DNA from 3 places in the Rahnella sp. BCC 1045 genome. Region 3 is predicted to be linked to each of the others. Evidence: predicted binding sites of a transcription regulator. Region 3 holds the regulator's gene; each other region holds the start of a gene.
The links. Region 3 encodes LexA, which represses DNA repair genes until DNA is damaged. Its sites were predicted from a motif close to TNCTGTATGTACATACAGNA; they were not measured.
Positions count from the first base shown of each region.

Region 1: a site for LexA is predicted at 4,159-4,178, ahead of umuD (translesion error-prone DNA polymerase V autoproteolytic subunit). Genes of this name have one in related genera too.
Region 2: a site for LexA is predicted at 3,550-3,569, ahead of J1782_RS11275 (DNA translocase FtsK 4TM domain-containing protein). Genes of this name have one in related genera too.

Region 1 is NZ_JAFMOZ010000130.1:72,374-79,422, reverse strand. Features, by position in the region: gene J1782_RS14915 (efflux RND transporter periplasmic adaptor subunit) at 1-966, shown strand, start outside; gene J1782_RS14910 (efflux RND transporter permease subunit) at 963-4,043, shown strand; gene umuD (translesion error-prone DNA polymerase V autoproteolytic subunit) at 4,199-4,636, shown strand; gene umuC (translesion error-prone DNA polymerase V subunit UmuC) at 4,620-5,885, shown strand; gene J1782_RS14895 (copper resistance protein) at 6,003-6,368, shown strand; gene J1782_RS14890 (protein-disulfide reductase DsbD) at 6,436-7,049, shown strand, end outside.
Region 2 is NZ_JAFMOZ010000123.1:86,868-93,916, forward strand. Features, by position in the region: gene cydD (cysteine/glutathione ABC transporter permease/ATP-binding protein CydD) at 1-1,181, opposite strand, end outside; gene trxB (thioredoxin-disulfide reductase) at 1,331-2,299, opposite strand; gene J1782_RS11265 (hypothetical protein) at 2,570-2,734, shown strand; gene lrp (leucine-responsive transcriptional regulator Lrp) at 3,020-3,514, shown strand; gene J1782_RS11275 (DNA translocase FtsK 4TM domain-containing protein) at 3,637-7,049, shown strand, end outside.
Region 3 is NZ_JAFMOZ010000145.1:31,665-38,713, reverse strand. Features, by position in the region: gene J1782_RS25425 (DUF5107 domain-containing protein) at 1-1,838, opposite strand, end outside; gene J1782_RS25420 (ROK family transcriptional regulator) at 1,948-3,144, shown strand; gene zur (zinc uptake transcriptional repressor Zur) at 3,244-3,753, shown strand; gene J1782_RS25410 (CsbD family protein) at 3,962-4,171, opposite strand; gene lexA (transcriptional repressor LexA) at 4,561-5,169, opposite strand; gene J1782_RS25400 (diacylglycerol kinase) at 5,289-5,657, opposite strand; gene plsB (glycerol-3-phosphate 1-O-acyltransferase PlsB) at 5,785-7,049, shown strand, end outside.

The DNA.
Region 1 (7,049 bases), on a different contig from region 3:
GCGCCGCTTCCTTCAGCCTCCGGCACGGTTATCCAGACAGGTGAAATCCGCGCCCGCGAAGAGGTGGCGCTGGGTTTCCGGCTGGACGGCAGGATCCTCACCCGTCAGGTCGATGTCGGTGATCGTGTGGCGGCCGGGCAGATTGTCGCGACGCAGGAAAGTGCCACCCGCCGCAACCAGCTCAACAGCGCGCAGGCCGATCTGGACAGCGCCCGCGCCGCGGAACAGCTGGCTGCGCTGAATCTCCGTCGCATGAAGCTGCTGATGCCGGGCGGTGCTATCGCCCGCACGCAGCTGGATAGCGCACAATCCGACTGGCAGGCGGCACGCGCGCGGCGTCAGAGCAGTGAAGATGCGCTGAAAAACGCACGTGAAAATCTCTCCTGGGCACAACTGACCGCACCGGCAGACGGCGTCGTGACGCAGGTCAGCGCCTCGGTCGGGCAGGTGGTCAGCGCCGGACAACAGATTGTGACGCTGGCCTCGGGCGGCGGGCGTGATGCGGTGTTTGATGTCGCCGATCCGCAGGCGATTCCGGCACAGGCGGGCGCTGTTTTTAGCGTTTCGTTACTGTCCGGCTCTTCAGTGATCGCGCCGGGGCATTTACGGGATATCAGCCCGCAGGCCGACCCGCAAACCCGGACATGGCGTGTTCGTATCACGCTCGATAACCCGCCGCCCGCCATGGCGCTGGGGGCCAGCATTCAGCTCATTCTCCCTGCTTCAGGCCAGGCGGCGATCGCACTGCCTGCGTCGGCGCTGACCCGCGCCGGTGGCCAGCCCGCCATTTTTATCGTGAATACCAAAACGCTGACGTTGCACCTGCAACCGGTGGTTTTAGCGCGTTACAGCACCAAAGAAATCTTTATTTCGGCTGGCCTGAGTCCCGGCGAAACGGTCGCGATTGCCGGTGTGAGTAAACTGCGCAATGGCGAAAAAGTGACGCTGGGGGAAGGCAGCGAATGAAGCCGTCCACTCCCGTACACCGGTTCAATCTCTCCGCCTGGGCGCTGGCACATCAGCCGCTGATCGCCTTTTTTATGCTTCTGCTCATGGCCGCCGGTGTCTTCAGTTATGAGCAACTGCCGCGCAACGAGGATCCGGCGTTTACCATTAAAACGGCGGTAGTCTCTGCAAGCTGGCCGGGTGCCAGCGTGACGGATACGGTCAATCTGATCACGGATACGCTGGAGAAAAAACTTCAGGAAATCCAGTATCTTGATTTCGTTGAGAGCGAGACCCGCGCCGGGCAATCGGTGATTTTCGTTAACTTGCGTGATGATACGCCGCCCGCAGAGGTTGCAGGCATCTGGTATCAGGTGCGTAAAAAAATGCAGGATATCGCCCCGTCGCTGCCCGCAGGCGTGCAGGGGCCGTCGGTCAACGATGAGTTCGATGATACGTTTGGCACGATTTATGGGTTTACCGCTGAGGGTTACTCGCCGCGTGAACTGCGCGACCGCGTGGAAGATATCAGCCGCAGCCTGATGTCGCTGCCGGACATCGGCAAAACCCGCCTGCTGGGCATTCAGGAAGAAAACATTGTGATTGCGTTTTCGCCCGCGCAGCTCGCCGGGATGGGCATTGATTTGCAGCAGGTCACCGACGCCCTGAAAGCGCAAAATGCGGTCGAACCTGCGGGTGTTTTGCGCAGCGATCGTGAAAATATCGCCCTGCGCGTAAGCGGCTCCCTGACGTCTGAGCAAAGTTTGCAGGCGGTGACGCTGCACATCGCCGGGCGCTACATTCCGCTGACGGATATCGCGACGATAAGCCGTCAGGATGCCGAGCCGCCTGCACCCGAATTTCGTGTTAACGGGCAACCCGCTATCGGGCTGGCGATTTCTATGGCTTCCGCCGGGAATATGCTGTCCTTTGGCAAAGCGCTCAATGACCGGATGGCGGACATCCGCACGCGCCTCCCGCACGGCATTGAAATGGTCAAAGTGGCCGATCAGTCAGCGGTGGTTTCACAGGCCGTCAGTAGCTTTATCCGGGTGCTGATTGAATCCGTTTTCATTGTATTAGCCGTCTCTTTTGTTTCACTCGGCACCCGCGCCGGGCTGGTTGTGGCGGCGGCCATTCCGGTGGTTCTGGCCATGACGTTCATCGGCATGATGCTGGCGGGAATCGGGTTACAGCGCATTTCTCTGGGCGCGCTGATCATTGCGCTCGGGTTACTGGTGGATGACGCGATGATCACCGTTGAAGCGATGGTGTCGCGTATCGAGGCGGGAGATTCGGCCTGGCGCGCCGCCACCTACGCTTTTGAAACGACGGCATTCCCGATGCTTACCGGCACACTGGTGATGATTGCCGGTTTTATTCCGGTGGGCTTCGCGGCCTCAAGCGCCGGTGAATATTGTTACTCCCTGTTCGCCGTGGTGCTTATCGCGTTGCTGTGTTCCTGGGTGGTCGCCATTCTTTTTTCGCCGCTGATCGGGACGTGGATTTTACCCGCAAAGCTTGCATCGCACGGTGAAAAGTGTGGCCGGTTAATGCGTTTCTACCTGCGTCTGCTGAATTATGTGCTGCTTCACCGGTGGGGCACGCTGAGTATTGCCTGTCTGTTGCTGGCGATGGCGATGTATGCGACGACGTTTATGCAGGGGGAATTCTTCCCCGCCTCCGACCGGCCGGAATTACTGGTGAGTCTCACGCTTCCCGCGAATGCTTCCTGGACAGAAACCGCGCAGCAAACTGAACGCCTGGAACGTGCGCTGCAAGGTAACCGGAATGTCGATCACTATTCGGATTATGTCGGATCGGGGGCTGCGCGCTTTTATCTGCCGATGGATGTGTTACTGGATAACGAGAATACGGCGCAGCTGGTCATTGTCGCCAAAAATCTGGAAGACCGTGACAAGCTTCGCGCACAGCTTGAGGCCATTTTAGCCCGTGATTTCAGCGACATCACCACGCGCGTTTCCCCGCTGGAACTCGGCCCGCCGGTCGGATGGCCGGTAAAATATCGCGTCAGCGGCCCGGACTATGCGAAGGTCAGACAGATCGCCCAACATCTCGCTGCCACGCTGGGTGAGGTTCCGGTTACGCGCGAAGTGAATCTGACCGCCGGAGAGCCCGAGCGGGTAATAACGCTGCGGGTGAATCAGACGGCAGCGCGTGCGGCAGGCGTTTCTTCGGAAAGTCTTGCGGCTTTGCTTAACACCGTCTGGTCAGGCAGCGTCGTCACCACCGTCCGGGATAAAAACCGGCTGATTGATGTTGTTCTGCGGGCGAACAACCGCGAGCGTCAGGATATCACCACGCTGTCGGGCCTGATGATCACCACCGCAACGGGGCAAAAAATCCCGATAAGTCAGGTCGCGACACCGGTCTGGGGGATTGACGATCCGGTTGTGTGGCGTCGCCAGCGGCTGCCGTTCATTACCGTTCAGACGGATTTAGCACCGGGGCTGCATGCTGAAACCGTATCGCAGCAACTCGCGCCGCGGGTTTCGCGTATCCGTGCGGCGATGCCTTCCGGATATAAAATCGAGGAGGGCGGCGTAGTGGCGGAGTCAGATAAAGGCAACGGTTCGGTGTATGCCGTGCTGCCGGTCACGTTGTGCGTGATGCTGATCCTGCTGATGATCCAGTTGCAGCGTTTTTCGCGCATGCTACTGGCCTTATTCATGGCTCCGTTCGGCCTTATCGGCATTGTGCTGGCGATGTTGCCCACCGGCACGCCGATGGGTTTTGTCGCCCTGCTGGGGGTTATCGCGCTGGCGGGAATGATTATCCGCAACGCGGTGATCCTGATCAGCGAAGTGGATAATAACGTTATCGCCGGGATGGGCCGTGATGACGCCATCAAGGCCGCCGCCGGGCACCGTTCAAGACCTATATTGCTGACGGCCTGCGCGGCAATACTGGGGATGCTGCCGATCGCCGAACAGGTATTTTGGGGGCCGATGGCTTACGCGATTATCGGCGGGTTAATTGTCGCCACTTTCGTCACGCTTACGCTGCTTCCGGCTGCGCTGAGCCTGATTATGCAGCGGGAGAAGGTGAGGGCGGCCGCTTGCGGAAATTCAATCTGACGCATTTAAAATCGCCAAAATTTCTTCTCTGCGAGATCAACACGATAGTCGCGCAGGCGGCGCGGGGCCTGCTGATCTGTGCTGGCAGCCATTGATCTGAGCACCTGATTAACTATACTGTATATAAATACAGTATGTTTGCAGGAACTCCACTCATGATGCTTTACAAAATCGCCGCACGGCAGCAAAAAACGGATATCCCGTTGTATTTAAACCCTATTGCAGCGGGTTTCCCCAGCCCGGCGGCGGACTATGTGGAGAAGGGTATCGATCTGGTGGCGCACCTGATTGCGCATCCTTCTTCTACCTATGTGCTTAAAGTCTCCGGCGATTCCATGCGGGACGCGGCGATCATCGATGGCTCAATGTTGCTGGTCGATTTCAGCCTGAAACCGGCTCACAACGATATCGTTGTCGCCAGTCTGGACGGAGAATTTACGGTGAAACGACTGATGCTCCATCCGTATCCTCATCTGCGGGCTGAAAACCCGTCCTACGCGCCTATTCCGCTGAATGAAGACCGGCAAGTCGAGATTGTCGGCGTTGTCACCACCGTTATCAGCACGATGCATCGCAATGTACGCACTCGCTGATGTGAACTCGTTCTACGCCAGTTGTGAAGTCGCCTGGCGCCCTGACCTGCAAGGCAAACCGGTCGTAGTGTTGTCCAATAATGATGGCTGCGTGATTGCGCTTTCGGCGGAAGCGAAGAAGCTCAAAATCAAAATGGGCGCGCCGTACTTCAAACAAAGGGCACTTTTTCAGCAACATAACGTGGTGGTTTTCAGCAGCAATTACGAACTTTACGGCGATATGAGCCACAGGGTGATGGAGACGCTGGGCGCGTTATGTCCGAAAATCGAAATCTATAGCATCGATGAGGCCTTTCTCGATCTCAGCCGGTTGCCGGGGGATCTCGATTTAGAAAGCTTCGGCAAGGAAATCAGGGACACGGTGAAACAACATACGCGGCTGACCCTTGGCGTCGGCATTGCGCCGACGAAAACGCTGGCAAAACTCGCCAATTTCGCAGCAAAAAAATGGACAAAAAGTCAGGGCGTTATCGATCTCTCTGATCCGGTTCGTCAGAAAAAGCTGATGTCGTATGTACCGGTCGAAGAGGTCTGGGGCGTGGGGCGGCGGATATCGAAAAAACTGAATGACGCCGGGATTAAAACGGCGCTCCAGCTTGCCGAATGCGACCTGTGGTTTATCCGGAAGAATTTTAATGTAGTGATGGAACGCACCGTGCGCGAGCTGCGCGGCGAACCTTGTTTAGGCTTTGACGAATTTGCGCCCGCCAAACAGGAAATTGTTTGCTCGCGGTCTTTCGGCACGCGGGTGACGGCGTATCAGGAAATGCGTGAAGCCATCTGTTATTACGCCACGCGGGCTTCTGAAAAGCTGCGCGCAGAGCATCAGTTTTGCCGGCAGATTTCCGTCTTTGTCAAAACCAGCCCGTTCGCGGAAGGGGAGATTTACTATGGAAATCTGGCGAGTACCCGGCTGATTACGCCCACTCAGGACACCCGCGACATTATCTTCGCTGCAACAAAGTGTCTGGATGATGTCTGGAAAGAAGGGCACCGGTATCAGAAAGCAGGCGTAATGCTGGGGGATTTTTTCAGTCAGGGCGTGTCCCAGTTGCACTTATTTGATGAGCGCGCGCCGCGTGCCAACAGCGATGCGCTGATGACGCTTTTCGATGAAATCAATGATAAAGGAAAAGGGACGCTGTGGTTCGCCGGGCAGGGGATCTCGCGGGACTGGCAGATGAAGCGCGAGATGTTATCCCCTGCATGGACCACCCGTCTGAGCGATGTCCCGGTGGCACGTGCCTGACGGCTAAACGAGTCACGCAGCGCAGATTATTGAGCGTAAATTCTTGTAATTCATGATTCATACATCTTGTGAATGTTTGAGTGGCCGTTAGAATGGCGGCCTGCTTGCGAGGGAAATGTGAATAAACAACGGCGTTCAGCACTGCTCTATTTTTGCCTGGCCTGTCTGGTCATACTGACGTGTATGACGCAGCGCATCGCCGGGCTGAATGCGCTGTCCGCAATCGTGCATCAGGAAACGGCGACGGCGCAGGCGTCATCCACGACTTCTGAAATCGCTAAAATTCCCGCTCCCTGCGAGCTCAGCAGCAAATCGCTGCTTTCTGTTCCTCCTCTCCTCTTAGAATTTGCGTTTCTGGCGCTGAGCCTGCTGCTGGCCTTTTTGTCACGCGGCAATCTGGCGGCGATCCGCCTGCTTGTGCCGGAGGCCGTCCCCGTGCCGCGCCTGCGGGTGCATTTGCGGCTCTGTGTATTTCGGGAATAAAAACTCCGGGAATAAAACACGCCTGTTTTTCATCAGGATGTGACTTTTTTATTTTTGGAGAAAATCGATGCGAAATTTATTCAGGGCGGCCGCTGGCTGCTTACTGATGCTCTGGCTGCATACCGGATATGCTGCCGACACCGGCTGGCTGCAAAGCCCGCAAAATACCCACGCGAAAGTGCGCTTACAGGCGCAGCCTGCCGATTCTTCTGAAGAAGAAACCCGGTTGCTGATTTCTGTCAGCCTCGAAAAAGGCTGGAAAACCTACTGGCGTTCGCCGGGGGAAGGCGGTATTGCGCCGTCAGTCGAATGGCAAAAACCGGTCACGGCGCAACAGGCTACAGGGTACTGGCCGACGCCCGCACGTTTTGATGTCGCGGGCATCACCACCCAGGGCTATCACGATGAAGTCACGCTGCCCGTCATCCTCAGCGGTGAAGTGCCGGGCACAATTGCCGGAACGCTGACACTGCCGGTGTGCAGCAACGTGTGCATTCTCACCGACTATCCTTTCAGTCTGGATCTCCGTTCCAGTACGGACAGCGCAGAATTCGCACGCGAGTTCGCCGCGGCAATGGGTAAAGTGCCGATAGCTGAAGGGCTGACAGACAGCGTGACGGCGGGATATCGCCCCGGCGTATTGCAGATCACCGCTCACCGCGGGCAGGGCTGGCAAAATCC
Region 2 (7,049 bases), on a different contig from region 3:
CTGAGCAGGGAGCTTTTGCCCGCACCGCTCAGCCCGACAATCGCAATGCGCTGTCCTGCCGGAACAGTAAAGGTCAGCGGCCCTGCCAGCGTTTTCCCCTGCGGCGACTTAACCAGCAGGTCTCGCGCCTCAAGTGAAACGTCATAACCCTGCGGCCAGCTTTTATCACCGTCACCCATTTCGGCTTCTTCGGCGCTCAGGAAGGTCAGCAGGCTTTCAGCCGCGCCGACCGCCTGCGCTTTAGCGTGATAAAACGCGCCTAAATCACGCAGGGGCTGGAAGAATTCTGGTGCGAGGATGAGCACCAGGAAGCCCGCAAAGAGCGTGACCGGCGTACCGTAGCTGCCAAAATTGAGCTCGCCAAGGTAGGAAAAACCGAAGTAAACGGCGACGACGGCGATGGAAATCGAAGCGAAAAACTCCAGAACCGCAGAGGACAAAAATGCCAGACGTAAAACGTCCATGGTGCGCGCACGGAAGTTCTCAGTGGAGCGTTTGATTTTCTCCACTTCGGCAGAGCCGCGGTTGAAGAGGCGTAAGGTGTCCAGACCCCGCAGGCTGTCGAGGAAATTACCGCTCAGACGCGCGAGGGCGACAAAGTTACGACGATTTGCATCCGCCGCGCCCATGCCAACCAGCGCCATAAACAGCGGGATCAGCGGGGCAGTGACGAGCAGAATTAATCCGGCAGCCCAGTTAATTGGGAACACGCTGACCAGAATCAGCAGGGGAATAATCCCGGCCAATGCAATTTGCGGAAGGTAGCGGGCATAGTAATCTTGCATATCTTCGATTTGTTCAAGAATGATGCTGGCCCAGCTACCGGCCGGTTTACCCTGAATCCACGCGGGTCCCAGTTTTTCGAGGCGGTCCAGAACCAGTTTACGCATTTCCTGACGAATAACCCGCCCGCAGATAAAGCCAACCTGTTCACGTAACCAGGTCACGACGGCGCGCAGAATAAACGTCAGGGCCATCAGCAGGAAGCTTTGTAAGAGCGTTTCACGCGGCGCATGTTCAATGATCAGACTGTGCAGTAATCCGGCCATCAGCCAGGCCTGTGCGAGGATCAGCAAACCAGAAAGCAGGCCCAGCATCATAGACAGTCGGATCCAGCCTTTAGCGCGGGAGCTTTGTTGTTTTAACCAGCGGATAAGTTCTTGTTGTCGTGTTTTATTCATCAGGCATCAGTCTGCGCAGCAATCCGGATGGGAGGGCGCTCATGTTACATGCTCAGACCACAAACTGAAAATAATAAGGCGGCAATTACGCCGCCTTATTCGTTACTCTTTGTATGGACTCTATGTCCAATAACTACCCGAAGGAGTAATTATAAATCCGGGGCTTGCGATAAACCGTCCAGATAGCGTTCGGCATCCAGCGCGGCCATACATCCGGTTCCCGCAGAGGTAATTGCCTGACGATAGATATGATCCATGACATCGCCGGCAGCGAAAACGCCCGGAATGCTGGTCTGTGTTGCGTTGCCATGCGAGCCGGACTGCACTTTGATGTAGCCATCTTTCAGTTCCAGCTGACCTTCGAAAATGCCGGTGTTCGGGCTGTGACCGATAGCGATGAACACGCCAGCCACGTCAACCTGCGATTTTTCGTCAGTACGGACATCAAGCAGGCTCGCGCCGGTGACGCCCATCTGATCGCCGACCACTTCGTTCAGCGTTTTGTGCGTGTGCAGAACGATGTTGCCGCTGGCGACTTTATCGTTCAGACGGTCAACCAGAATTTTTTCCGCACGGAAACTGTCCCGACGGTGAATGAGGTGAACCTCGGAGGCGATGTTCGCCAGATAAAGCGCTTCTTCTACAGCCGTGTTGCCGCCGCCGACTACCGCAACTTTCTGATTGCGGTAGAAGAAGCCGTCACAGGTTGCACAGGCAGACACACCGCGACCTTTAAATGCTTCTTCAGAAGGCAGACCGATATAACGTGCCGAAGCACCGGTGGCGATAATCAGCGCGTCACAGGTATATTCGCCGCTGTCACCGGTCAGGCGGAAAGGACGGTTCTGCAAATCAACTTTGTTAATATGGTCGAAAATGATTTCGGTATTAAATTTGGTCGCGTGCTCGTGCATACGTTCCATTAAGCCCGGACCGGTCAGACCTTCCGGATCGCCCGGCCAGTTTTCCACTTCCGTGGTGGTGGTCAGTTGACCGCCTTTTTCGACACCGGTGATTAAAACCGGGTTGAGGTTAGCGCGTGCAGCATAAACTGCCGCGGTATAACCCGCCGGGCCAGAGCCCAGAATCAATAATTTACTGTGTTTAACCGTACTCATGCGTAATTCATCTCCGCGATGGCGACTAGCGATAGACCGATTGTAGGGAAAATAGCGCGTTAAAAAAAGCAAACTCAGATGTTGTTAACGATTTGTCTGATAGTTTTTACTGCCGAACCCGCGTAGAAAGGATTTCGCTGCAGGTAACTGTTTGATGGTTAGAGTAAAAAAACAGCGTAAAGACATGAATGCGCTGGCAGGTTGTTTGCCCGTACGCGGACTTTTGATGACAAATCACGGCAGTTTGTGTGGATTTGACTGAAATAAGGCGTGAACGGAATTGTTATTGTTCAAAGATTAAAGATAGCTAAAAAGGCGCGCTGGCTTTTCAATCTGGCACGTTCTTCTGATTTTGCTTCTTTTACTTTGACAATCCGCTGTGCATTTGCGAAAACATCAGGGGAAGAAGAAATTAACTGCCTGTCTGTGACTTGAATTTATGCAATTGGCTGCTACCAGACCCGTTCTGGTCTTGCTTTTTGACTTTTTAGTTACAGCAGGGTTTAGTGAATCAGGTTGGCTGTTTACAACCTATTAATTTCGCACGGTTATTTCTTTTGAGTATCCGCTTATACGGCCGTGTTCCTTTTGACAGGGGATCAACACGACTTTTGGATGCGTAAACCTTAATAATCGGGTCTTCGCTTGGGACAACCCTTAGACATTGAAGTTGGCTGGGGTATGGCAGGTGCAGGGAAGGACAGCAGAGAGACAATAATAATGGTAGACAACAAAAAACGTCCGGGAAAAGATCTCGACCGTATTGACCGTAACATCCTCAACGAATTGCAAAAGGATGGCCGGATTTCAAACGTCGAGCTTTCCAAACGTGTGGGATTATCTCCGACTCCATGTCTGGAGCGCGTTCGTCGTCTGGAACGTCAGGGCTTCATCAATGGCTATACCGCATTGCTCAACCCGCATTATCTGGATGCTTCGTTGCTGGTATTTGTTGAGATCACTCTCAACCGCGGCGCGCCAGATGTGTTTGAGCAGTTCAATGCGGCAGTACAAAAACTCGAAGATATTCAGGAGTGTCATTTGGTTTCTGGGGATTTCGACTATCTGTTGAAAACCCGCGTACCTGATATGTCGGCTTACCGTAAGTTGTTAGGTGAGACTTTGCTTCGTCTGCCGGGCGTTAACGACACCCGTACCTATGTGGTAATGGAAGAAGTGAAACAGACGAATCGCCTGGTCATTAAGACACGGTAATTGTCAGGTGCAAAACCTTGCATTTTTAGCTACACTCCTGTGTATCTATACAGCTATGGCGCCGGGGTCTACTCTCGGCGCTGTTGCTTTTTCTCAGTTCACAGGAACCTGGAGAGCCTTTCTTGAGCCAGGAATATACAGAAGATAAAGAAGTTACCCTTAAAAAACTGAGCAATGGTCGCCGTCTCCTGGAGGCTTTGCTGGTGGTGGTAGCGATTTTTGCTGCTTATTTAATGGCGGCATTGGTGAGTTTTAACCCCTCTGATCCAAGCTGGTCTCAGACCGCATGGCATGGGCCTATTCACAACTGGGGCGGTGGTGTGGGTGCCTGGATGGCCGACACGCTGTTCTTCATTTTTGGCGTATTTGGTTACGCTATTCCCCCTATTATCCTGTGTCTGTGCTGGGCGGCTTTCCGTCAGCGGGATAATCAGGATTTTGTCGATTATTTTGCTTTGTCGCTGCGCCTTATCGGGACGCTGGCGCTTATTGTCACGTCCTGCGGTCTGGCATCCGTCAACGTCGATGACCTTTACTACTTCGCGTCGGGCGGTGTGATAGGCAGTTTGCTGAGCACAGCGATGACGCCGTACTTCAACAACGTCGGGGCAACGCTGGTTCTGCTGTGCGTCTGGGCGGCCGGGCTGACGCTGTTCACCGGCTGGTCATGGCTGACGATCGCTGAAAAAATCGGCGGTGCAGTGCTTGGTGTCACTAATATCGTGACCAACCGTTCACGCCGGGATGAAGATTACGAATACGACGAGCAGGACGATCCGTTACTGGAAGACGATGACGAAAAACCGGTAGCGAAAGTGGCTCCTGCCGCGGTTGCTGCTACTGCGGCGGCGGCTGTGCCAGAGGCTGTCGCGGCTTCAGAAGCTGACGAAGACGACGTTCTTTTCTCTACGCCTTCCGTGACTAATCCGGCAGTACAAACGCCTCCGGTTACGCCGGTTATTGCGGCCGAACCAGCTCCGGCTATGGCGGCAGAAACAGTGAATCCGTATGCGGCTGAACCGCCGGTGGCAGAAATAGCTCCGTCTCCGCAAGCACCGCAGCCTGCGGCTCCGCCGTTATATAACTTCGAAATTCCGGAAGAGACACCTGTGCCACGTCATCCGCAGCCGGTACAGCAATCACCTTCTCCGGCACCGGTTCAGCGCAGCGATGACGATGGTCCGAGTATGGGTAACTGGCAGACGGCGGTTGAGCATTCACGTTCTCCGTTTGATTTCAGCTCTGCGGCACCTGATGCGGCGCAAATTGCGAGCGTCGCGGCCACCGCAGCACTGGCAACCGGCCTTGCGCAGGCAGGGCAGTCGGCGGCAACGTCTGCCGGCAATACGTTTATGCCAGCGTTCAGCGCCGTGAGTGATGAAAATCCTCAGGTGAAGAAAGGCTTCGGGCCGGAATTGCCGCGTCCAAATCCGGTGCGTATTCCAACGCGTCGTGAACTGGCTTCCTACGGGATTAAATTGCCGTCGCAGCGCATCGCCGAACAGCAGGAAAATGCACAAGCTGCCGCGCAAAAAGAGGCAGAACACGCTGACTGGCATAACGATCCTCTGGCGCAGGCTGATGAGGAAGCCCGACAAGAAGCGGCGTTACAGGAAGCTTTTGCGGCTCAGCAACAGGAACGCTACGGTGAATCTGTCACCGAAGATGAGCCTGATGAAGAAGCAGCGTTGCAGGAAGCGGAATTACGCAACGCGTTTGCAGCGCGGGAAAACGCCCGTTATCAGCAGGACGTCGAACCGCAAAGTGGTCTGGTTCAGCATCATCACTCGCAGAGTCTGCCGCCAGAGGCGACAAATACCGTTGCGGATGATTTCGCTGCCGCTGCGATGAAACTGAGCCAGCACGATGCGTTTAGCTTCTCGCCAATGGCCGATCTGGTTGATGATACGCCGTCAGAACCGTTATTCACGTTGCCAGCTCAGGCAGAAGAAGAGCCGCAACCTGCTGCGTTTGCACAACAGCCGCCTTATCAGCGTCAGGCCGCTTCAGAGCCTGTGCAGCATGCGCAGGAATATGAAGCGCCACGTCAGTCATCGCCGTCTGCACAGCCTGATATGGACAGCCTGATCCACCCGTTCCTGATGCGTAATGAGCAGCCGCTGGTCAAGCCGACAACGCCGCTGCCGTCCCTGGATTTGCTGACCTCGCCACCGGCGGAAGCAGAACCTGTTGACGAGTTCGCCCTCGAGCAGATGGGCAATCTGATTGAAGCGCGCCTGAACGATTACCGCATTAAAGCGGATGTCGTCGGAAAATTGCCAGGTCCGGTCATCACACGTTTTGAGCTGGATCTTGCGCCGGGCGTGAAAGCCGCGCGAATTTCTAACCTGTCGCGTGACCTTGCCCGTTCATTATCCGCCGTCGCCGTGCGCGTCGTGGAAGTGATCCCCGGCAAGCCGTACGTTGGTCTGGAGTTGCCGAATAAAAAGCGCCAGACAGTGTATCTGCGTGAAGTGCTGGACTGCGCGAAATTCAAAGAAAGTACCTCTCCGCTGACGATCGTGTTGGGTAAAGACATTTCAGGCGAACCCGTTATTGCCGATCTGGCGAAAATGCCGCACTTGCTGGTGGCCGGTACAACCGGTTCCGGTAAGTCTGTGGGTGTGAACGCCATGATCCTCAGCATGTTGTATAAATCCAAGCCAGAAGATGTGCGCTTCATCATGATTGACCCGAAAATGCTCGAGTTGTCCGTGTATGAAGGGATCCCGCATCTGCTGACCGAAGTGGTTACCGACATGAAAGATGCAGCGAATGCGCTGCGCTGGTGTGTCGGTGAAATGGAGCGTCGCTATAAACTGATGTCCGCGCTGGGTGTGCGAAATCTGGCGGGTTACAACGAACGCATTCTTGAGGCGGAAGCGATGGGCAGACCGATTCCCGATCCATTCTGGAAGCCTGGCGACGGTATGGCTGCAGAACCGCCATATCTGCAAAAAGAACCGTTTATTGTGGTGATGGTCGACGAATTTGCTGACCTGATGATGACCGTCGGTAAAAAAGTGGAAGAGCTGATTGCACGTCTGGCACAGAAAGCCCGTGCGGCCGGTATCCACCTGGTGTTGGCAACACAGCGTCCTTCCGTCGACGTCATTACCGGTCTGATCAAGGCGAACATCCCGACCCGTATTGCCTTCACGGTTTCGAGCAAAATTGACTCCCGCACCATCCTCGATCAGGGCGGCGCAGAATCGTTACTGGGTATGGGTGACATGTTGTATATGGCGCCAAACTCGTCGATTCCGGTTCGTGTTCACGGCGCATTTGTTCGTGATCAGGAAGTGCACGCGGTGGTTCAGGACTGGAAAGCCCGCGGTCGTCCTAAGTACATCGAAAGCATCGTTTCCGGTGGCGACGATGGCGAAGGCGGCGGTCTGGGTCTGGACGGTGATGAAGAACTCGATGCCCTGTTTGATCAGGCCGTTGCGTTCGTCGTCGACAAACGTCGTGCGTCCATCTCAGGGGTTCAGCGTCAGTTCCGTATCGGGTATAACCGTGCGGCGCGAATTGTGGA
Region 3 (7,049 bases):
AACAGAGCTTTCAGGCCAATCAGCCCGTAATGATTAGCCTGCGTCGCCAGCCCCTGCTCACAGAAATTCAGCGCCTGCGTGAACTGCTGGCGGCGGGTCGCAATCTGCGCCAGCCCGAAGTACCCGCCCGGTTTGGCGTTACCGCTCCATATGGCACGGTAATAACCGTCAAACGCGGCATCAAAATCGTCGGTTTGCGCCAGCGCACTGGCGCGGATCAGGCTCGCCAGGCCGCATTGCGGATTCTTATTTAGCCGGTGCGCACGGCTCAGTGCGGCATCCGCCAGAGTGACAGCCTGAGAAAAATTCGCCCGGTTGTATTCCAGCGTCGCCAGCGCCAGATTGCAGCGATAATTCAGCGGATCGAGCGCCACGCCGCGCCGGTAGTAGTTCTCTGCGCCCTGACTGGCGTGGTTATACTGCTCAAGATGCTGGCCGATAAACCAGGCTTCATCGGCAGAAGTAACCTCCGCCGCAGGCAACGGCGCGGTTGCCGGCGAGGGCAGCGGCATTTCTTCGGCCTGATGCTCCTGATAGGTCAGCAATTCAGCACCCTGTTTATCCAGCAAACGTAACCGCAGGCGCGCCGGGAATTCGCCGCGCAGCTCGCTCTGAATCACTTCGCCCGGTTGCAGGTTTATCGCGTCTTCGAGCAGAAGTTCGCTGTCCTTCTCACCGGCGATTTCCAGTCGTGCGGCCTGCAACGGACTGACGGCGTACACGCCCCACTTGAGTGTATCTCCGTGACGTTCAAGCTTAACTACTGCCTGCTCAGAAGCATTCTGCACTGTACCTAACCCGCTGTAAGGCAGGAAGTTTTGCACAAAACATTTCTCTTCATATGCATCCAGCCAGGTGAAGTCCGGCTGATTATCGGTGAAGACGCCGGTCATCAGTTCGATGTACGGCCCGTTGTTATCAGTGAGATTTCTGTCCCACGCACGGCCAAAATCGCAGTTCCCCCACGTCCACTGTTTTTTGCCCGGCGAAACATGATGGTCGGCGATGTGCAGTAATCCGCCCTGCTGATCGTGGTCATACGCGCCGACAAAGTCGTAGTCAGATTTATCCGCCATGTATGAAGTCGGCACCGGGATGTTTTTGTAGCGCGAGATATCGGTGCCTGCCGAGTAATCCACTTTGTAGTAAGTGCCGGTGGCTATCGGGAATGACGAGACGTCGCGTTTGCCGTGATCGAAAACCGCGGTGACGTCCGGCGGGAATACACTCTGATGACCGTCGCCGCCGGTGACCGCGGGGTTCGCCCACCACAGGAAATGGCGCGGCGTTGGATTGCCGTTGTAAATTTTCGCGCTGATTTCCAGCAACGCTTTGTCCGGATACACCGTGAAACCGGTCATCACCTGCAAACCGCGCATCGGCTCAACTTCACCCATCCAGACCGTTTTCGCGCCGTTTTCCTGCTCGGCAATCGTGAAGTCTACCGGCATAAAAGTGGTCGGGCGGTGATGTTGCGGCCAGTTAAATTCAATGCCGCCGGAAATCCACGGCCCGAGCAAGCCGACCAGTGCCGGTTTCACGACTTCGTTGTAATAGACAAAATCACGCTGTTTTACTTTGTCCCAGGCGCGATGTACACGCCCGCCAAGCTCGGGTAACAGCATGATTTTGATATAATCATTTTCCAGATACAGCGCCTGATAGGTTTTCATGACTTTCTCACCGGTCAGCGTATCGGTCACGCCGTACGGATAGACCGCGCCGGACGAGCCCTGATACACCCGGTGCGCCAGAAACATCGGGTGCGTGTCCTGTTTCCCTGTTAACCAGGTCGGTAAATCCACCGCTTCCTGCCAGACTTTTACTGTTCCGCTCATGATTTGTCCTCAATACGTCATACCTAAATATCAATTTCGAGAGTCTACGCAACGTACAAAAGACGCGGATCCGCTACGGTCACGCAATTCAGTAAACGGGGTTTAGTAAATGCCGATGGAAGGATTGAACAATCTGCGGGTACGTCAGTTTAATAAGCAGGTGCTGATGACGTTGCTTTACCGGGAGAAAAATACCAGTAAATCAACGCTGTCGCGGCTTTCACATCTGTCGATTCCGGCTATCAGCAAGATCCTTGATGATCTGCAAAACGACGGACTGATCACCCATAATCCGGTGAATTTGCATTCCCGCGGGCTTGGCGGCGGAAGTTATCAGGTCGCCACGGATGACAGCACGATCTTGTGCATGAACATCACGCCTTATCGCATCGAGAGCATTCTGGTGAACCGGCTGATTTTGCCGCTGAGCGGCTACCAGCTGACGGATATTGCGGTCAAAACGCCGGAAGCGATGCTGGCGCAGATCGAAGCCTGTTTTCATCAGTATCGGAAGAAATTCCCCGGCCTCAAAATCCGGCTGGCGCTGGCGATCCACGGGCAGGTGAATCCGACTACCGGCGTGTCTCAGCGCATGCCGCAGGCACCGTGGACCGGCGAAATCGAGATTAAATATTTGCTCGAAGAGAAGCTGCAAACCGAAATCCTGATGGATAACGACTGCATCATGCTGGCGCTGGCCGAGAAGTGGCAGCACGCGAACGACCAGCATGATTTTTGCGTGATCAACGTCGATTACGGCATCGGATCTTCTTTCGTGATCAATCAGCAGATTTATCGCGGCAGCCTTTTTGGCAGCGGGCAACTCGGGCACACGATTGTCGATCCGCAGGGCAGCCGCTGCGCCTGTGGTCGCTATGGTTGCCTGGAAACGCTGGCTTCGCTGTCGGCGCTGAAGAAAAAAGCCCGGCAGCTTATCGTGACAGAGAATCCTTTGCAGCCACCACGCACACCGGGCACGCAGGAGCTGATTGACCGGTTTCATCAGGGCGACGCGGCACTTTGCGCGCAGGTGATGGAGGGTGCGCGGGCGCTGGGACTGAGCCTGTATAATTTCCTCAATATTTTGAACATTAACCGTATTTATCTGTACGGTCGCAGTTGCGGATTCGGCGACGTCTGGCTGAACGCCGTCCGCGCACAGAGCGGGCTGAACCCGTTTGACAGAACCGATCATGTCAAAACGCAGGCGACACACATTGCGCCCGGCACGCTAAGCCGCGAGCAGCAAATTATGGGCATTGGTTACCTGTATGTGGAAAAAGCGCTGGAAGGTATGGCGGGCTGAGCGGCGCATAATTCGTCGATCTGGCTGAAGCATGATAAAATTAAGAATGGCTGCATGATGTGGCCTATTTATCCCAATCTGCGCTCAGAGAATGTTGCTATGACCCTGAATAATCCGGAAAAATTACTTTCACAAGCTGAAGAACTTTGCCAGCAGCGCAATGTTCGTCTTACACCGCAGCGGCTGGAAGTTTTGCGACTGATGGCGCAACAACCCGGTGCGATCAGCGCCTATGACTTGCTGGATCTGCTGCGCGTCAGCGAACCACAGGCCAAACCGCCAACGGTTTACCGGGCGCTGGATTTTCTGCTGGAACAAGGGTTTATTCATCGGGTTGAATCGGCTAACAGCTATGTGCTTTGCCATCATTTCGAAGAGCCGAGCCACACTTCCGCGCTATTTATCTGTGACCGCTGCGGGCTGGTCACGGAAAAAACCACAGACGGCATTGAAGAACGTCTGGCGAAACTGGCACTTGAATCTGGTTTTGAGTTGCGTCATTCGGTCGTTGAAGCGCATGGCTTATGTGCCGAATGCAAAGTTGTTGAAACCTGCGACAGCCACGATCATTGCGAACACGACCACAGCATTGTGGTAAAAAAACGCTGAGAAATCAGGTGTTTTTGATGGAATTTCAAAAGGCGTAAAGCGGAAGGGTTTTAACGCAGCTGAACGGATAATTTAAGGTGTAGAAGGAAGATGTAGAAGGAAGATGTTGAAGGTTGGGTACATCCTTGTACCCGTATCCTGAAAGTGTTCCGGGTAGGAGCAGCAATAACTCAGGATACGTCACTGATACGCGAGGGGGAGTCGCGTGTTACCAGTGATATTTGTTTTTCGATTCCCAATCCTTGAGCTCTTTCTCGGCCTGATCCTTCTGATAGCCATATCGCTCCTGAATCTTACCTACCAGCTGATCACGTTTACCTTCAACGACTGTCAGGTCGTCATCAGTCAGCTTACCCCACTGTTCTTTCACTTTCCCTTTGAACTGCTTCCAGTTACCGTCGGCTTGGTCCTTATTCATGATAAATATCTCCTGTTACCTTGGGTTGTGGAGCTGCACGTTTGCTGGCAGCCCGTCCTTAACACTTCAAAGCTTAGTAGAGAATGCGGATTCGTCTTCCCAAAACAGGGATAAAAACCACTATTAGGATTAATCCAAAGCAGGATATAACGTGGAATTGGAATCTGTCTGACTGAAAAAGGCCTGTAATTCAGAGCACAGAGAGTGCAAATCCGGCATTTGATCTAAACAGGCAACGCAGCGGATAACACATGAGAAAAAGGATTTTATCGGGAAAGTTTATAAGCAGCTTCAAACAATATCGCCCCAAAACGGGGCGATGAGATACTGATATTTACAGGCGCGTCAGAGGCGGCCAATGCACCTGCAACGTAGAACTTAAGCGCAGATTAGATCCAGTCGCCGTTGCGGATAACGCCAACCGCCAGACCTTCAATGCTGAAATTCTGTTCACGCAAATCAACCACAATCGGCTGGAATTCGCTGTTTTCAGGCAACAGCTGAACAACACTGCCCTGTTTCTTCAGGCGTTTGACCGTGACTTCATCATCAATACGCGCAACGACAACCTGCCCGTTACGGACGTCCTGCGTTTTGTGTACTGCCAGTAGGTCACCATCCAGAATACCGATATCACGCATCGACATCCCGCTGACGCGCAGCAGGAAATCCGCACTCGGTTTAAACATGGCCGGATCGACCTGGTAATGTCCTTCGATGTGCTGCTGAGCCAGCAGCGGTTCACCGGCGGCAACGCGGCCAATCAGCGGTAAACCTTCTTCTTCTTCCATCAGCAGACGAATACCGCGCGAAGCACCGGAAACGATCTCGATAACGCCTTTACGCGCCAGCGCTTTCAGGTGTTCTTCCGCCGCGTTCGGGGAACGGAACCCCAGACGGGATGCAATCTCTGCGCGGGTCGGTGGCATACCGGTGGTGGAGATATGATCGCGAATAAGGTCGTAGACCTCTTGTTGTCTGGTCGTTAAAGCTTTCATTCCGCCCCCTGGTTGTTTATACAGTCTTGCTGTGAGTATATACAGCTAAACGGGCAATGAAAACCTAAGATTGAATAAAAACAGGGCATAACGACAATTCCTGGAATACAGGTTCCAGATCAGAACCATCGCGGCCAAAAGATGCTGACCCAGACAAAAATCGCCAATATGATGGTCAGAAGTACGGCGGCGGAGCCAATATCTTTCGCACGTCCAGACAGGACGTGAAACTCAGGCCCGATGCGGTCAATCGCGGATTCAATGGCGCTGTTAAGCAGTTCAGTCACACACACCAGCACGACGGAGCCAATCAGCAGGATACGTTCTATACTGCTGACATCCAGCCAGAAAGATAACAAAATTAGCGGGATAGCGACGCTGGCTTCCTGGCGAAAAGCCGCTTCATTTTGCCATGCGGCTTTCAATCCTTTCCAGGAATATCCGGCTGCTTTATAAATTCGGGTAAATCCGGTGACTTGGTTCGCCATTTCGGGTACTGATCCTTTGAGTGTTTGCAGCATTTTAGCTGTTATATGGTATCGCATCACCACAGATCTCATCTGAGCTTTCTGGTATCCTTGCGGCGAAATTGCTAACAAGAGGCTTCACGTTTTTATGTCAGGTTGGCGTAGACTTTATTACACATTATTGAATTTACCACTCTCATTGCTGGTAAAGAGCAAGGTCATACCTTCAGATCCGGTTACCGAGTTGCATTTAGACCCGACGCGCCCGATTTTGTACGTATTGCCTTATAACTCCAAAGCAGACTTGCTGACGTTGCGTGCGCAATGTCTGGCCGAGAATCTGCCCGACCCTCTTATTCCGCTGGAAATCGACGGAACCCTGCTGCCAAGCCATGTTTTCATTGCTGAAGGCCCGCGCGTATTCTCTTATTACACGCCGAAGCAGGAATCCGTAAAGCTGTTCCACGACTATCTGGATTTGCATCGCAACAATCCGGATTTAGACATTCAGATGCTGCCAGTTTCCGTGATGTTTGGTCGTGCGCCGGGCCGGGAAGGTCAGGATGATACGCCGCATCTGCGCGTGCTGAATGGCATCCAGAAATTCTTCGCCGTGCTGTGGCTCGGACGTGACAGTTTTGTTCGTTTCTCTAATACCGTTTCCCTGCGCTATATGGCGACGGAACACGGTACAGACAAAACTATCGCTCAGAAACTGGCACGCGTGGCGCGCATGCATTTCTCCCGCCAGCGTCTGGCGGCAGTCGGCCCGCGCCTTCCAGCTCGTCAGGATTTATTCAATAAGCTGCTGGCTTCCAAGGCCATCGAAAAAGCGATTGAAGACGAAGCCCGCAGCAAGAAAATTTCCCATGAAAAAGCCCAGCAGAATGCTATCGCGCTGATGGAAGAAATCGCGGCGAATTTCTCTTATGAGGCCGTGCGTCTGTCGGACCGTGTGCTGAGCTGGACGTGGAACCGCTTATATAAAGGCATCAACGTCAACAATGCTGAGCGTGTCCGTCAGCTGGCGCTGGATGGTCAGGAAATTGTGTATGTGCCCTGCCACCGCAGTCATATGGACTACCTGCTGTTGTCTTACGTGCTCTATCACCAGGGGCTGGTGCCGCCGCATATCGCTGCCGGTATCAACCTGAATTTCTGGCCAGCCGGTCCGATTTTCCGCCGTCTTGGCGCGTTCTTCATTCGTCGTACCTTTAAAGGCAACAAACTCTATTCCACCGTTTTCCGTGAATATCTGGGCGAGTTGTTCAGCCGTGGTTATTCGGTCGAATACTTTGTCGAAGGGGGTCGTTCACGCACCGGACGCCTGCTTGAACCCAAAACCGGTACGCTGGCGATGACCATTCAGGCCATGCTGCGCGGCGGTTCACGTCCGATTACGTTAGTGCCGAT